2 regions of the Mongoliitalea sp. genome follow, and region 2 is predicted to be linked to the other one. Evidence: riboswitches for the same ligand, from Rfam matches in the RefSeq annotation. Region 2 holds a riboswitch; the other holds the start of a gene.

Region 1 (5,721 bases), on a different contig from region 2:
TGTCAACTTGTCCGTCAACTTATATGCACCATCTAACTCAATACCCATGCGATAAGAGTTATCCACATTGTCACGGACATAGGCTCCTACATCATTCAACTGACCAGTCAACACCAATTGGTCGCGGTACTTCATGTAGTAGAAATTGGCATTGTATGTGAATTTCCCGGTCTGAACACGGTAACCAGCTTCGATATTCTGCAAGTTTTCGTGTCTTGGCGCTCTGTCAATAATCGGAGAGTCCGTAAAATCTCTTCTGACAGGTTCTCTATTGGCCACAGCATAGGACGCATACCATTGTTTTCCAGGACTAACCTGGTACGTAAACCCTACTTTTGGATTGAAGAAAGCAAAATTCACCTCGCCGGTCACATCTCTCAAATCATTATTAATCCCATCAAAGCTGTAATCAATCCATCTTCCCTGAAGGTCTCCAAATAAAAACAATTTATCAGTAGCCTGATACGTAGCCTTTCCATAGATATTGATGTCATCTTTGATAGCTACATTGTCATAATAGCGATCACGGATATTCACAGGTCCTGCAAACCGCATCCAGATAATCTCTCCAAAATGATCTCCTATATAACGGTTTGCACCCCCACCTAAGGTCATATCCCATCTCGCATCCTCTGTGACATAGTTTAAGGAAAATACTCCTCCGAAGAAATCATTGTCCAACCATCTTCTACGAATGATATCCATGCGAGAAATTGTTTCGCCACCAATCACCAAATTTGGCAATCCATACCTGCTTAAACGGTCATTTGCTCTAAACTGCTCAAAAAAACCACGACCATAGGTATAATGCAAAGCTGCGTTAGCTTTCAAACCCACTCCCAATTCACCTGTATAAATCAATTGATAATGCGATTGTTTGTAGTCGTCTACCTGATTATCGTAGGTATAAGGGTTGAAGGTACGGTTGGTACGCAAAAGATTTTCCGGAACGCCCTCCCAAGCCTGGTAAGTTACTTCTGCACCAGCAAAGACATTCATTTTCACCACATGCTTTTCACCGTAATATCCACCCGATAGAAAATAGGAACGCAAATCTGAAGAGGCACGGTCGATGTATCCATCAGAACTAATACGAGAAAGCCTTCCATCAAACGCCCAGCGATTATTGATCAATCCAGTTCCCACTTTGACCATATGCCTACGGGTATTGAATGAACCAAAGGAGTTATCCACTTCAGCATAAGCTTCATCCTGTCTTGTATCTGTCTGAATATTCAAACTCGCACCAAAAGTAGCAGCACCGTTGGTAGAGGTCCCAACCCCTCGCTGTATCTGAATGTTATCCACAGAAGAAGCAAAGTCGGGCATATTGACCCAAAATACCCCATGAGACTCCGCATCGTTTAAAGGAATCCCATTAACGGTTACGTTGATACGTGTTTGATCAGAACCACGAATTCGCAGCCCCGTGTAACCCACACCAGCACCGGCATCTGAGAAAGACACAACAGATGGAGTAAAGTTGAGTAGAATTGGGATATCTTGTCCAAGATTTAAGCGAGCGATATCTTCTTTACTGACTTTACTAAATGTGGTAGGTGTTTTTTCGCCAGCCCTAGTAGCAAAGACTATAAACTCCTCTGTTTGAATGGCACTTGGACTCAAGGTTATAGTAATTTCATCGCTAATAGGAACAGTGATTTCTTGCGTAACAGGTTCATAGCCCATAAAACTCACCCTTAGGGAATAATCCCCTGCAGGGATATTGCGGATATCAAATTTTCCTTGGAGATTGGTGGTAGATCCTCTACCCGTCCCTGTCAAAACCACGTTAGCACCTGGGAGTAGCTCCCCAGATAGATTTTGGACGACCCCTTTCACTGCAGATTGTGCAAGGGCAAAACTTGTGATGCTCAACAAGAGCAACAGCGAATAAATTTTTTTCATGATACTTATGCAACTTGTATTTTGGTTAAACATAGAAAAATCTAGGGGCGATTTTTCTTTCCGTTTGTTTACCCGATCTGAACACACGCAGACATGCGCGCACAACAATAGAACTAAGCTATTATTTTGTAATACGTGTATTCAGTTGTACTCATTTCCCTTCGCCGGCACTACCCGGATCAGGTATTGTGGGTATGATCTCAGCCCGTAATTTTAAGGCACCCCTCATGATCTGCGAGCAAAGCTAGATTGCCTACGGGTAAAAACCAAATATTATTTCAGCTCCCTATGATAGTGAATAAAAAAAGCCTGTCCCTATGAAGAGGAACAGGCTAACTGTTAGTGGCTTCAATTAAGATATCAATTCCTACCCAAATGTCTTAAATGATTGACATGTGAAGCCAACGCTACTCTCATTTTTGGATGCTCTATGTAAGGAATGCCATATTCCTGACAAGTCTGCTTGATAATCTGAGAAATGGCAGGATAATGAATATGAGAAATATTTGGAAACAAATGATGCTCAATCTGAAAGTTTAGCCCTCCAATAAACCATGATAAGATTTTGTTTCTGGTAGCAAAATTAGCAGTTGTTTTCAACTGATGAATAGCCCAGTCATCTTCCAATTTGTTAGTAGCCTTATCAGGAACAGGGAAAGAGGTCTCTTCTAATACGTGTGCCAATTGAAAGACAACACTCATAATAACTCCAGTCGATAACCCGAAAAGCAGGAAACCCACTAACCAAGGCAAAAATCCCATCATGTAGATTGGCAAAGCAATAAACAGGAATAAATGGACTACTTTAAAACCCCAAAATGAGATATGTTCTTTCACATCCATTTTTTTGATAGGCGTTTCACCAACTTTCCTGGTGACATATTTCTTGTAATCGGTGAAAAACACCCAATAAAAATACAAGATAGAGTAAATGAAGATAAAGTAGCGATGCTGATACTTGTGGATTTTATAGCGTTTTTGAGTTGGACCTAATCGCAGAAAAACGCCTGCATTCAGGTCATCATCATGATCATCTACATTGGTAAATGAGTGATGGGCGACATTGTGCTTGGTTTTCCACATGAAGACGTTAGCTCCAAGGAAATTGATAGAAATACCTGCCAATTCATTGACCCAGCCTTTTCTACTGAAACTTCCATGAGCTCCATCATGCATGACATTGAATCCAATGCCGGCTGTCAAGGCTCCTAGAATAATCGCTTCTAATATGGCAAAAGGCCAAAATGGAGTAAAAAACACTAGATGGATGTAAATAAAAACGAATGCCACAACCATCACCACTGCTTTGAAATAGAGTGAGAAATTGCCTGTTGGGTTAATGTTTTTTTCAATAAAGTAGTTTTTGATCCTTTCTTTTAAATCGGCATGAAAGGTAGATGCCGTACTAAACCTTGGGGGACGCATGTGTAATAAATGGGGGATAATTAGTTAATCAGAATGCAAAATAAACTAAAGGATTATGATACATTCTGCTATAAAGATAGGACAAATTTGGATAATTCCAAGTCGAAGCCTACAAGCATGAGAGAGAATATGTGCTTATCTGGTGATCAATCCTTGAGCAAACAGACCATTCACAGTCTTGATTGCACTTTCCAAACGCTCTTTAGAAGAGCCTGATATAATGTTAAAAGATGTTGGCGACTTTTCTAAAAGTTGCTTGTATAATTCAAAAAAATGGCAACGCATCTCTGGATCAGGATGCTCTCTCAGAGGATCATCCTCCCAAGGAATGTCTATATTCGTCAATAAATATAAGTCATAATTCCGGTCTTCTATTTGTTGCTTTACCCATTCATGCACCTTTCCATATTTGTGTTCCGACCATACCTGAATCACATGTAAATCAGTATCACAAATTAGGAGTTCATCAGATTGAGCGGCTAATCTATCTTCCAAAGATAGCTGTCCTTGAGCTATGCTTAGCAAATCATCAAACTCGTACGGTCTATCCAAGTTTTTAAGATACTCCCGAGCATACTCTTCCACCCATAAACAATCAAAATGGTCTGCAAGCTGTTGGGCTAGTGTACTTTTACCAGTGGATTCTGGACCTATAATAACCACTTTCTTAAGCATGCTGTACTTTTTTAGCAGTTTTCATCCATTCGATTAAGCCAATCGTGGCTAGTACTGTGAAAAACAAAAACTGGAAAGATGTCAGCATCAAGCCTTTGTAAAAATACAATGGGACCGAAACAATATCCGTAATGATCCAAGCAATCCAGTTTTCAACTTTCTTCTTTGCCATCAACCACATTCCCACAAATGCTGATGATGTAGTAAAAGAGTCCCAATAGGGTACATCTGAATCGGTGAAATTGAAAAGTACGGTGTAAAGCACGCCATAAGAAACCAAAAATAATCCTACGGATTGAATAATGCCTTTGGTGGATAACCAAGTTACCGGCAACTCTTCCTTTCCTTCAATTGGTCTACTCCACAGATACCAACCATAGATGGACATGGCAAAATAATAAGCATTGATGCCCATATCTGCATAAAGCTTATATTTCAAGCAGATGTAAACATAGATAATGGTGGAAATCATTCCCGTAGGAAAAACAAGAATGTTCTTTTTGATAGAATAAAAAACCGAGGCAATACCAAAAAAGACGGCAACCACCTCCAATAAAGTCATCTCAGCCAAGCCATCTAGAATACCTTGCCAAATCCATTGAATATCCATACAGCGAAATAAGGTAGAAAATTGGGAAGATGATAGAAAAAGTGGTTGAAGTAACGAAAAAGATATTGCGTTACTATCAACCACTGTAACTACTACATGCTTTAAAAGCATGAAAACACTACTTTTCTAAAGGCAATTTGATGACCTCCAATAGATTTTCTTTGGTAAGCAATTGTTGAGCAATTTGCTGTACACGCTCCTGAGTAACTGCTTCAATGCTTTTTCCCGCTTCCAAAAGACTTTCGAATGGGAAATCATATTGTCTGGCAGCTGCAATTTGCCCATTCCAATAATTGTTTCGCTTCAAATTTTCCTGATAGGCAATTCTCCTTTTTTCCTTGACCTTATCCAAGTCTTCCTTCGTCGGTCCCTCTTCTTGTATTTTCTTGACTTCAGCCCATGCCGCAGCGGTTAATTTCTCTACCATATCCGGACTGCATGGGAATGAAATGGAGAAACTCAATTGACCGACTGGCTGATTCGTCATGCTTCCACTAGCACCTACTCCATAAACACCCCCGATTTCTTCCCGTAGATTTTCAATCAATTTAATGGTGAGAATTTCTCCTAAAAAAGAAACATCGCTGGCCAAAGCCCTATCATAGGCGTGTTCATTGGAGAAAAATAATATCACTTGACTCTTTTCGTCTGTTCCTACACGAATGGTTTCTGATCGTCCTTTCGGGGGCCGGATACCCAAATCTTTAAAGCTATCCACACTCGAAATATCCCCTGGCAAACTAGCAAAATACTGCTCTATCATAGGCAAGAAGGTTTCTATGTCAATGTTACCTGTAAAGTAAAACTCAAAGTTCGCCGCATTGCTGAACCGATTCCTGTAGATTTCTAAGCCCCTTTCCACACTGATTTTATCTAAATCGGCAGGATCATAAATGCTGAGGGCTCTTGGGTTATTATTTGCAATTAGCTTGTTCAATGCTACACTAAACTGAAAATCAGGATTTGCCTGTGCTGATGCTAGTTGTGTCTTTTGGTTATCCACATAGACTTGGAAAAGTTCTGCATCTTTTCGAGGACTTGTAAAATATAAATGAATCAACTGCATGGTTGTCTCCAAATCCTTTGGACTGGTTGCCCCTCCG
Region 2 (5,721 bases):
CCTTCTTTTTAAAATCACTACATTTGTGAAAAAGTAAATCCACTCATGAATTTTTCCGAACTCGGTTTGTCGCCTGCCCTCGTTCAAGCCATCCAACAAGCTAATTACGAAGCCCCATATCCTATACAAGTAGAAACAATCCCGGCTATTCTTCAAAAAAGAGATGTGCTGGGCTTAGCACAAACGGGTTCAGGTAAAACCGCTGCCTATATGCTACCAATTCTAGAGGATTTGCAAGCGGTCGAGGTCCATAGAAGCAGGTCCATCCCCATTCTGGTGATTGTTCCTACTAGGGAATTGGCTGCTCAGGTAGAGGAGGTTATTCGATTATTTGGAAAGTATCTTCCAAGGAAAGTCAAAAGTATGGCTGTGTATGGAGGGGTATCGATCAATCCGCAGATGATGAACTTAAACGGGACGGATATTTTGGTGGCTACCCCTGGACGTCTCTTGGATCTGCTAGCAAAAAATGCCATCACCATCGATCGTTTAAGAACCTTAGTACTCGATGAAGCGGATAAGGTATTGAGTTTAGGTTTCAAGCTGGAGCTGGATGAGATTCTTTCCCGATTGCCGAAAAAGCGGCAAAACATCCTGTTTTCGGCGACTATGGACGAGACAGTCGAAGGTTTGATTGGGAAGTTGTTGAACAATCCTTTGAAGATTGAGATACAGTCAGAAGATGTCACGCCTGATTTAATTAATCAAACAGCCTATTTGATCACTCAAGAGAAAAAAGGGCCCTTGTTAAGACACCTTATTTCAGAAGGTAACTGGCAACAAGTATTGGTTTTTGCTTCATCTATTCGTACCGCGGATAATCTGACCACCAAACTTAATAAACATGGCATCCAAGCCATGGCATTTCATGGGGATAAGAGTCAGGGGGCACGTATGGAAGCATTGAAGCAATTCAAAGGAGGCAAGGTGCGTGTACTGGTAGCGACTGATTTGGCAGCAAGAGGAATTGATATTCAGGCCTTGCCTTATGTGGTCAACTTTGAGTTACCAAGATCCCCAAAAGACTACATCCACAGAATCGGTCGAACGGGTCGGGCAGGCATGGAAGGGGAAGCTATTACGCTTATTACCGAAGAAGATCAGCATCATTGGAAAGTGATTCAGAAAAAGATGAAGCGTTGGGTGGAAATGGTGGATGCGTTGAATCTTGATTTTTGAAAGCGGGGTCATATGTGAAATGATATCCAGCATCGTCTTATTTAAAGATTCCCACAAAACATTCATGCATTTTTCCTGATCAGGTTTAAATGCACACAAACTTTATTACACCTTATCGGGTATAAAAAATGCTGTAAAATTGAATTTTATACCCGTTCAGGTGCAATTTGAGTTGTACATGAACAGAAGCCGGTGAAGCAGATGACTTGAATATTAATTTCAGGCAATATTATGTATTCTTACTCTTCCATTCGGAGCCGTACAAAATTCACTTCATCATTGACATTTTCAAACATCCAAATTACGCCATCTCTGACAAAATGGAAGTTTGGTTGTTACCAAAGCTTGTAAACAAAAACAAAAGAGGTTTTATTTGCGTTTCGAAAGCGATAGGGGTGCCTTAATACAACGGGCTGAGATCATACCCTTAGACCTGATCCTGGTAATGCGGGCGTAGGAATAAATCATTAATTGATTGCTTGTAGGCTGCTGAGTGTTTTGGATTGTCTTTGAAAAAAGGCAGGTATATCACTTGGTTTGCGTGCAAGCGCTTAAAAAAAAACGTATGAAAAAATTTATCCTAGCATTGGATTGGACTGCCAATACCAATCACAGCGGCTTTTTTGTGGCCGCTCAACAAGGTTTCTATGCAGCGGAAGGACTAGATGTTCAGCTGCGTTCTACCTCGGTAGATAATTATGCACGTACGCCAGCCAGCCTTGTCGCGTCTAAAGAAGTGCACCTGGCGATGGCTCCTTCAGAAAGCGTGATCGCCTACCGTGCCAATCCTGAAAAACCCGCTTTGATGGCCATTGCCGCAGTTTTGCAACGGGATGCCAGTGCCATCGTAAGTCTGAAATCTTCGGGCTTGGATCGCATCAGCCAATTAGACGGCAAGGAATATGCGAGTTACAATGCCCGCTTTGAAGATCATATAGTCGCTGAAATGATCAAGACTGATGGCGGAAAAGGGGAACATATCAAGCTTGTTCCTGAAAAATTGGGCATTTGGAATACCCTCTTGGAAGGAAATGCAGCAGCAACTTGGGTATTTATGCCATGGGAAGGTGTCATGGCGCAAAAAAAACAAGTGGAATTGAATGCCTTTTACCTGAAGGATTTTGGTATTCCCTATGGCTATTCCCCTGTTTTGCTGGCACATCCTGAGCTCTTGGCAGAAGATCCGGAGGCTTACAAAAAATTCCTTCGAGCTAGTAGGAGAGGTTTTCAGTTAATCAAAGAAAACCCTCAATTGGCAGTAGATGCGCTTTATAAGCAAGAAAACTTGGAAGAATTAGCAGACAAAGATTTTTTGATCCAAAGCCAGGAAGCCATCAATCCTTATTATTTCGATGATGCAGGAAATTGGGGACTTATGCAGGAGGAGCGATGGTCCCAATTTATCCACTGGTTGAAAAGTAAAGAGCTGATTACTGCGGAAGAACTTATCAACCTCATGAAAGAACCAGTATTTACAAATTTCTATTTATCTAACTAATGCAGACAAAAGGGGTGCTTTTCCTCTAGGAAAGGCTGAGATCAAACCCGTATAACCTGATGCCGATAATGCGGCCGTAGGAACTGTACAGGAAAGAAGCCCCTGCTTCTAAAACCTAACAATTTTGTCATCCATGAAAAAACTACTCATGATTTGCCTTTGGGCACTTGTATCGAGTGCCCAAGCCCAGTTTTCCGTATCAGGAAAAGTTACCAATGAACAAAACGAGCCTCTTCCAGGGGCAAACGTGTTCATTTCATCCCTCGAATTGGGTGCTGTAGCCTCAATAGATGGCACCTATCAACTGAGTAATGTTCCCGCAGGAACGTATACGCTTGAAGTCAGTTTTATCGGTTACCAAACACAGCGACTTCTGATTAATTTGACCGAAAATCGTCAGTTAGACGTTACATTAGTGGAAACGGCTTTGCTTTCTGAAGCAGTGATGGTGAGGGCTATACGTGCTGATAAATTATCGCCAATCACACAAAAAACGGTGGATTATCAAGAGTTAAACGAAGTGTTCAACGGGCAAGATGGGGCATTTGTCTTGGAAACTTTGGCTCCAAGTATACAGGCAAATTCAGAGTCAGGTACACGCTTCACTAATTATGGCACCATGCGTATGCGAGGGATTGATCAACGAAGAATCAACATTACCCTCAATGGTGTTCCACTGAACGATATGATTGATCAGGGGGTGTTTTTTAGCAATTTCACCGATTTTACGAATAGCGTGGAGTCCATCCAAGTGCAACGAGGCGTTGGAACCAGTACCAATGGAACAGCTTCCTATGCGGGCAGTATTAGTTACGAATCTGTTCGCTTGAATGTGGATGCACCGGAAACCACCGTGTCCTTATTGGGAGGTAGTTTTAATACTTGGCAAGGGAGTGCCGAAGTTAAAACAGGCATTTTGCCCAACAAAATGGCTTTTTATTCTCGTGTCAGTATGACTTCTTCGGATGGATTCAGAGACCATAGTGGTACCGACTCGTATTCCTTCTTCTTCAGTGGAGGCTATTTTGGGGACAAAGATATCATTCGGTTTACAGGTTTCAATGGACGAACCAAAAGTCAACTCAGTTATATTCCTGTTCCAATTTCTCTAGCGAGAGAAAATCCACGGACCAATCTCAACTTTGAGGATGATCGGGATGATTTTGGACAATCTTTTGCGCAGCTGGAGCATATCCGAACTATTTCTAAAAACACGACACTGACCAGCAGCATTTATTATGGTGGGGCAGGAGGAGACTTTCCCTTCGGCTTTGTGGATGGGGAGCAGTTTGTGCAAATCAATTATCCGCTCTTCAACAATCATTACGGTGTCATGAGTAATCTGCAACATTCCAGTGATGCATGGGATCTTAGTGCTGGTGTACATGCCTATACCTTCCGCAGGAGAAACATTGAGCAGGTAGTACCAAACTTTGCTAATCCTTATTATCAAGATCGCTCAGTCAAAGACGAGTTTTCTGCATTTGCCAAAGCCTCCTATACCCATCAAAACTGGGTCTTTTTTGGGGACTTGCAAGCTCGATTTGTCAATCTTCAGTTGACGCCTGATACTCAGTTTTTGGGAGAAAATAGAACCATTCCCTTGTACAGCTGGCAGTTTTTGAATCCGAAAGTGGGATTGACTTATCAGCTGAATGCCCTTCAAAATGTGTATGGTTCCTTTGGTCGCACAGGCAGGGAACCCAATCGCTCAGATTTCTTAGGTGGTGTGCAGATTAATGCCGGTAACATTGATTTTCTCCAAGATCAAAATAACGTACGGGCAGAATTTGTCAATAATTACGAGTTAGGGTATCGCATAGCAACAAAAAAAGCCAATGCTCAACTCAACTTCTTTTACATGGATTTTGAAAATGAAATTGCACCTATTGGAGCATTTGTTGATCAGTTTTTCCTCCAGCTATTTGCCAATCAGGAGGATAGTTACCGTAGGGGAGTTGAAGTGGATTGGTCTACCAAGCTATCGGATAGATTCAGATTACTGGGTAACGCAACTTATATGCGTAGCATCATCAGTCGCTATCAGCCCGAAGGAAGTTCGGAAGTGTTTACCAATATCAGCACCCCTTTTAGTCCCGAGGTATTCCTAAATGCACGTGTGCAGTACAGCCCGATCAAAAATCTGCAAGTTGAATTTCATACGCGCTATGTAGGTGATTCATTTACTGAGTTGACCAATAATCCGGATTTTGTCCTGCCTGCCTATTGGGTCAACAATTTGCGTCTGTCCAAAAAGTTTGGAAAGCATTATACCTTTGATTTGGAGGTCAATAATTTGTTCAATGAATTGTATTTCACGGATGGTGCTCCGGTAGGAAATGAACTTGCCGTTTTCGCACAGGCCCCGCGTCATTTCTTTGGACGATTTACCGCAAGGTTTTAAAAATAAAAGCCGATGCTAGTACCATCAGATAAACAACTAGCATCGGCTTTTTGCCAATTCCACCATATGAGTTATAATTGTGAATTTAAGGGAATCGCTTGTAAGCTGATTATTCGTTAGAATTCTGATCTCTACATATAGGTTCAATTACTTGCAACCAACTCAGCGGGCTTCATAGCTAAGTCACCTTTTCTTTCTTTGGAAAGAATGAAAAAGGTCATCACCAATGAGATAGCCATGTATACTCCAATGATTAAGGTGGCTCCAGGGATGATTTCCTGTAATCCAAACCAACCTCCGTTCCAATAAATCAAACCTATGCCCATAGCAAATCGGATGATTTCGGCCGGAATGGCAATTTTCGATTTATCCATCAAACTGGTATAAGCAAATATCGATACCATCATAAAGGAGGCATACAACATCACTTCTAGATATTGAAAGCTAACAAATGCGATCAATACATGGAATACCATTGCAAAACTCACAATTAACTGAATCCAAGACCAAGTCTGTAAAGCTTTGGAAGGTTTACTATCGTATTTCACCTGTTCAAATGCATTTTTCCAATAAGCCCAAGGATATTTTTCCGCTACATCTGCCGGTCTCCATCCTGTTGGCATAAACCAAATTCTCAATT

Evidence for each region. A riboswitch is a leader RNA that binds a small molecule or an ion and turns the genes downstream of it on or off. The one in region 2 is predicted to bind thiamine pyrophosphate.
Region 1: linked by a shared signal. The riboswitch ahead of ACXIUD_RS01110 (TonB-dependent receptor) and the one ahead of ACXIUD_RS00630 (ABC transporter substrate-binding protein) in region 2 are both predicted to bind thiamine pyrophosphate.

Annotation. Positions count from the first base shown of each region.
Region 1 is NZ_JBSZCK010000004.1:49,212-54,932, forward strand. Features, by position in the region: gene ACXIUD_RS01110 (TonB-dependent receptor) at 1-1,908, opposite strand, end outside; TPP riboswitch at 2,048-2,144, opposite strand; gene ACXIUD_RS01115 (fatty acid desaturase family protein) at 2,269-3,333, opposite strand; gene ACXIUD_RS01120 (AAA family ATPase) at 3,469-4,008, opposite strand; gene pnuC (nicotinamide riboside transporter PnuC) at 4,001-4,618, opposite strand; gene ACXIUD_RS01130 (M16 family metallopeptidase) at 4,737-5,721, opposite strand, start outside.
Region 2 is NZ_JBSZCK010000003.1:67,358-73,078, reverse strand. Features, by position in the region: gene ACXIUD_RS00635 (DEAD/DEAH box helicase) at 46-1,179, shown strand; TPP riboswitch at 1,561-1,657, shown strand; gene ACXIUD_RS00630 (ABC transporter substrate-binding protein) at 1,745-2,677, shown strand; TPP riboswitch at 2,678-2,776, shown strand; gene ACXIUD_RS00625 (TonB-dependent receptor) at 2,811-5,081, shown strand; gene ACXIUD_RS00620 (sterol desaturase family protein) at 5,225-5,721, opposite strand, start outside.